2 regions of the Paenibacillus sp. SER-28 genome follow, and region 2 is predicted to be linked to the other one. Evidence: predicted binding sites of a transcription regulator. Region 2 holds the regulator's gene; the other holds the start of a gene.
The links. The regulator Rex, encoded in region 2, represses fermentation and respiration genes when NADH is low (regulators of the CRP and FNR family bind a similar motif). The targets are predictions, from matches to a motif close to TTGTGAAATATTTCACAA.
Positions count from the first base shown of each region.

Region 1: a site for Rex is predicted at 1,417-1,434, ahead of ACUYLD_RS20500 (phosphoketolase family protein). Genes of this name have one in related genera too.

Region 1 is NZ_JBRECM010000010.1:160,593-163,792, reverse strand. It holds gene ACUYLD_RS20510 (glycosyltransferase family 2 protein) at 1-180, opposite strand, end outside; gene ACUYLD_RS20505 (GntR family transcriptional regulator) at 535-1,257, shown strand; gene ACUYLD_RS20500 (phosphoketolase family protein) at 1,553-3,200, shown strand, end outside.
Region 2 is NZ_JBRECM010000002.1:471,204-474,403, forward strand. It holds gene dinG (ATP-dependent DNA helicase DinG) at 1-867, shown strand, start outside; gene ACUYLD_RS07595 (redox-sensing transcriptional repressor Rex) at 912-1,565, shown strand; gene ACUYLD_RS07600 (amidohydrolase) at 1,552-2,853, shown strand; gene ACUYLD_RS07605 (cell wall elongation regulator TseB-like domain-containing protein) at 2,891-3,200, shown strand, end outside.

The sequences.
Region 1 (3,200 bases), on a different contig from region 2:
AGGATAGGATGCTTTGAAGCCTTCGACCATTTCTTTTGTTCCGTCTGTAGAACCGTCATCAGCTACAATGACTTCGAATAGTTGCTTTGGATAGGTTTGTGTCTCAAATGAAGCGAGTGTAAGCAACAATTGCTGGGCTCGATTATAGGTTGGAATGATGATGCTGTAGCGGATAGCCAATATGATCTCCCCCCCCCACCATTCTTATTAGAAAACGCTTGAACAAGATAAATAATAACAATGTATTCAAGGATTTTAGCCTGGTCTAGTCAAACATCCCTCCAGGTTCGAAACAGGCTTGGTCTTATTACCGATATTAAGGTGGGGATTCTGTATCTTCTGCTGTTTTGCAGGTACGTTCAGTGGTGTTATGTATGTGTAATCATGGTATTATGCATAGAGATGTAAAGTAAAAGCGAGGGCGCTTCCTATCCGCTGAAAGCCCACTCAGCATACAGAAACAAACATGAGATGAAATGGGCAAGTTATGGTAAACTATATAGAGTTATAGAAGACCTGAAAGAGGAGTACTATATGACACAATTTGTCTATAAGCAAATTATTGACGATCTCAAGATGAAAATTTTTGCTGGAAAGTTTGCAGATATGAGATTGCCAGATGAACGTAGTCTTAGTGAGACTTACCAGGTTAGTCGTAGTTCAATTAAACGTGCTCTGACTAAAATGGAGAATGTCGGAATTATTTTCAAAAAACAAGGTTCCGGGACATTTATTAATCCATTATACATAAGAAATGAATCTATCTTTAACTACGAAGGCTCTAATCTAGGAGTCACTGATAATTTTCAAATGCATGGTAAAAAGCCAAAAATCAAAGTATTGAGTTTTGAGGTCATTCCGCCAACAGAAGAGTTACAGCGCGATTTGTTCTTGGAGACTCATGATTTTGTTTACAAAATTGTTCGCTTACGTCTGTTTGATGATGATCCTTTTATGATTGAAACGGGCTATATCCCCATTAAAATTGTCCAGAATTTAAATCAGACCATTATCGAGGGGTCCATTTTTAATTATTTGGAAGACTCGCGGAACTTGGCCGTCACCAAATCTTTTTTATCCATTTTTGCAGAACCGTCCCAAGAGAATGATCAAAAGCTGCTACATTTAAATGAAAACGAGCCTGTAGGTATTATGGAAGGTGTGTTCTTTTTAGATAACGGTACGCCATTTGAGTTTTCTCATATGCGATTTCATTACAAATATTTGAAATTTAATACCTTTGTATCGGTTCACTAATGATAAGACTGGAGAATTCTCCGGTCTTTTTTTTTATGGTTTTGAGAAAAGGATTGGAGCCTGCGTTTGCCTCGTTTATTGCAAATTTTATTGGTTTATACTTCTATATATTTTAATGTAAGAGCTTTTTTACTGTCTTTTTAATTTATATTTCATAGTATGTTCAAAATTTCACAAAATTGGACCGTATCACTTGTGAAAAAGGTTGAATTTAATCGGCGTAGCGTTATGATGTACATGTAGATGAAATTTCCGGAAATAAATTACAAACAAAACTACTTAGGGAGTGGACACCATGTCGTTATCACCCGTGTTAGCAGATTATTCATCTAAAACATATTTAGAAAAACTTGATGCATATTGGCGTGCAACGAACTACATTTCGGTAGGTCAGCTGTATTTAAAAGATAATCCTTTGTTGAGAGAACCTTTAAAAGATTCAGATGTGAAGGTTAAGCCTATTGGACACTGGGGCACAATTCCGGGCCAAAACTTTATTTATGCACATCTAAATCGTGTTATTAATAAATATGATTTGAGCATGCTTTACATTGAAGGTCCTGGTCACGGCGGCCAGGTTATGGTTTCAAATTCTTATCTGGATGGAAGCTACACTGAAATCTATCCGCAAATTACACAAGATATCTCAGGGATGAAGAAATTGTTCAAACAATTCTCTTTCCCTGGCGGTATTGCTTCACATGCTGCTCCTGAAACACCTGGATCTATCCATGAAGGTGGAGAATTAGGCTACTCCCTTTCTCATGGTGTAGGTGCCATTCTGGATAATCCTGATCTGATCTCGGCTGTTGTTATTGGTGATGGTGAAGCTGAAACAGGCCCATTAGCCGCTTCGTGGTTTTCTAACCGATTTATCAACCCCATCACGGATGGTGCAGTACTACCAATCTTGCACTTGAATGGTTTTAAGATTAGTAACCCGACGATTATGTCTCGTCAATCAAAAGAAGAATTGACCTCATACTTTAAAGGTTTGGGTTGGGAGCCGTTCTTTGTTGAAGGTGAAAATCCGGATCACATGCATCCAGAAATGGCGAAAGTATTGGATACGGCCATCGAGAAGATTGAAGCTATTCAAAAGAATGCGCGTGAAAATAATGACCTTACTCGTCCGGCTTGGCCGATGATTGTATTCCGTTCACCTAAAGGCTGGACGGGTCCGAAGGAATGGGACAACGTGCCGAATGAAAATTCATTCCGTGCCCATCAGGTTCCAATTCCGGTTGATCAAAAAAATATGCAGCACGCACCTGCTTTGTTAGAATGGCTGAATAGCTATAGACCAGAGGAATTGTTCGACGAAAACGGTCGTTTAAACCCTGAGCTTGCTGAAATTTTGCCTACAGGCGATAAACGCATGGGAATGAACCCTGCAGCGAATGCGGGTAACCTCATTAAAGACTTGATATTACCGGATTTCCGTAACTATGCGCTGGATAATTCCGTACCTGGTAAAGTGATTGCGCAAGATATGTCGGTTTTAGGGAAATACGTTAAAGATGTGGTTCTTTTAAATGAAGAAAATCGTAATTTCAGAATCTTCGGACCGGATGAAACGATGTCTAATCGCTTGGCTCCTGTTTTTGAAGTAACCAAACGCCAATGGATGGACCAAGTTATTGAACCTAATGATGAATTCTTATCATCCTATGGCCGCGTAATTGATTCTCAATTATCCGAACACCAAGCTGAAGGATTGCTGGAAGGTTATGTATTAACAGGTCGCCATGGTTTCTTTGCAAGTTACGAAGCCTTCCTGCGTGTGGTTGACTCGATGATCACCCAGCACTTTAAGTGGCTGCGTAAAGCAACGGATCAAGGATGGCGTGCAGATATCCCATCACTGAATGTCGTAGCAACTTCAACGGTGTTCCAACAGGATCATAATGGGTATACACACCAAGATCCAGGTTTGTTAGGTC
Region 2 (3,200 bases):
TATGCGGTGCCCGTCGATGTGAGCCGCCAGTTGAAAGAAATGTTTTTTGACAAAAAAAGAAGCATTATTCTGACGTCTGCTACCTTATCGGTAGATAAGTCGTTTCAGTACATGATCGATCAGCTCGGCTTGCAGGAAGCCGCAGATCAAGAGCGGCTGATGACTTCGCAGCTCCCGTCACCCTTTAATTACAGGGATCAGGTGCTGCTGGTCATTCCACGGGATTTCCCAAGCGTGAAGGGCAGTGTAGGAGATGCACACTTTGTAGATATGCTCGTTAGCTCTCTAGGAGCGACTGCTCAGGCGACGCGGGGGAGAATGCTCGTTCTGTTTACTTCCTATCGGATGCTCCGGCAAGTGTATGAGCCGCTCAAAGAGGCCTTAGCATCCAGCGAAATTACTGTGCTGGGACAAGGTGTGGACAGTGGGAGTCGCAGCAAGCTAACCCGCCGTTTTCAGGAAGCCAAAGCTTCTGTATTGCTGGGAACCAGCAGCTTCTGGGAAGGCGTCGATATTCCGGGGAAGGCTCTGACTTGTCTGGCCATTGTTCGCTTGCCATTTCAACCGCCGAATCACCCGTTGCTGGAGGCAAAAAGCGAGCTGCTCCAGCAGCAGAAGAAGAATCCATTTATGAAGCTGTCTGTACCACAAGCGGTCATTCGCTTCAAACAGGGATTTGGTCGGTTGGTTCGTACAGCGAGCGACCACGGGGTCGTTATCGTTTACGATACGCGTGTGATCGAATCCTATTACGGAAAGCACTTTTTGTACTCGTTACCGGGACCAAAAATGGAGCATATGCCATCGGAGCAAATGGTGCCCCGCATCGCCGAATGGCTCCAATCCGCCCCGGAGACCGAGGCATAACGGACGGACACTAAGTATGTTCGTTACAATTAGGGGGAGCAAGTATGAAATCAGATAAAATTTCAGAGGCTGTCGTACGGAGGTTACCCGTATATTTACGTTATCTGAATGCACTTCACAAACGGGAGGTGGCTACGGTCTCTTCTCAAGAGTTGGGACAGAGGCTAGATTTGAACCCGGCCCAAATCCGTAAAGATCTCGCCTATTTTGGAGATTTTGGTCGGAAGGGTATCGGTTATGATGTTTCTTATCTAATTGAGAAAATACGCCATATCCTGAAAATCGATCAGCAAATTAATGTAGTATTGGTCGGAGCGGGTAATCTGGGGCAAGCCCTTTCGAATTATAACGCTTATTTAAAAGACAATATGAAGATTGTAGCGGTATTTGATGCGTTTCCGGATAAGGTAGGGACCAAGATCAATACATTGGTCGTGCAACCGATGGATGAACTGGAAGCGACTGTGAGAGAAAAAAACATTCGAATCGGGATTATTACCGTACCTGATTTTGAAGCACAGCACGTGGCTGACAGGCTTATTGAGAGCGGAATTGGAGCGATCCTGAACTTTGCACCGACTACTCTCAAGGCACCGGCCAACATTCGGATTCATGCCACAGACTTTACAACTGATTTGCTTAGCCTCGCTTATTATTTGGAGGACGGAAAGGAAGAAACACAATATGACAGTGAATAAATGGATGATTAAAAACGGCTCTTTTGCCGTAAATGGACCAGAAGCTGGGGTAATCCATGGTTTTATGATTGTGGAAGATAGCCGCATTACTTACATTGGCGAGACTTTGCCTTCGGGTGAGGAAGAGACGGAAGCGATCGATGGTAAGGGGCTTTTGTTTTTACCTGGTCTGATTAATACTCATGGTCATGCGGCGATGTCTCTGCTGCGTGGGCATGGAGATGACTTGGCACTTCAAGTATGGCTTCAGGAAAAAATGTGGCCTATGGAAGCCAAGTTTACATCTACGGACGTGTACTGGGGTACGTCGTTGTCTGTGCTGGAAATGCTGAAAGGTGGAACAACGACCTTCCTGGACATGTACGATCATATGGATGAGGTGGCTCGTGTGGCTGAAGAGTCAGGTATTCGTGCAAGTCTGATGCGTGGAGCAATTGGACTATGTTCGGAGGAAGAACAGCGAATCAAGCTGGCTGAGGCCGTGACTTTTGCGCGTAACTGGCATGGTAAAGCAGACGGGCGTATTACAACGATGATGTCACCGCATGCGCCATACACCTGTCCACCTGCGTTTATTGAAAAATTCGTACAAGCTGCGCATGATCTGGATTTGCCGCTGCATACGCACATGTCTGAGACGATCGCCGAAGTGGAGCAAAACGTACGTGACTACGGTTTGCGTCCAGTTGCACACTTGGATAAGCTTGGCTTTTTCTCCCGTCCTTCGCTTGTTGCCCATGGCGTTCATTTGAATGACGAAGAAATAGCTTTACTGGCTGAACGTGGTGTAGCGGTTTCGCACAACCCAGGTAGCAACTTGAAGCTGGCAAGTGGTGTGGCAAGAGTGCCTGAATTGCTGCGTGCAGGGGTTACCGTTTCTCTCGGAACGGATGGTCCTGCCAGTAATAATAACCTGGATATGTTCGAGGAAATGCGTCTGGCAGCACTTATTCACAAGGGTGTATCTGGTGACCCTACGGCAGTTCCTGCGAGTGAAGCGCTGCGTCTGGCAACAGAATACGGTGCAAAGTCAATTGGTTTAAAAGAAGTAGGAGCGTTGGCAGCAGGCAACAAGGCTGACTTTATCGCGCTGGATCTGAATCAGGCACATTTCTTGCCACGTACAGATCTTATTTCCCATGCGGTATACTCAGCAAGCGCCAAAGACGTGGTTCACGTATGGGTAGACGGTCGTCAGGTTGTGAAAAACGGCGAATGCCTGACTATGGACGAGGAACGCATCAAACATGAGGCACAAGCCGCCTTTGAAGGGCTGCTGTCGCGCTAATTCAGGTGTCACATCCCCTTAGAGAGGAAGCACGGGTTTGAAAAATAAGAAAAAGTGGATAGCGGTCGCCATTTTGGCCGTAATACTGATCCTGGTCAGCATTTTCTGGTATTATTCCTATGTTACTCAAGACCAGGTGGCTGAGAAAAATGCCGCTATCATTAAGGCCAAGCAATCAGGTGGTCTGGTTAGCACGACTCAAACATGGAAGTCTGTGTGGGATCAGGTATATTGGGTGGTTCAAGGGAAAAATGCACAGAATGAAAATATAATGGTGTGGGTTCCTTTTCAAAAAGTGGAAGGACAACCTAACGTACCTGCCGCAGATAATAGCGGTGTTCACACCG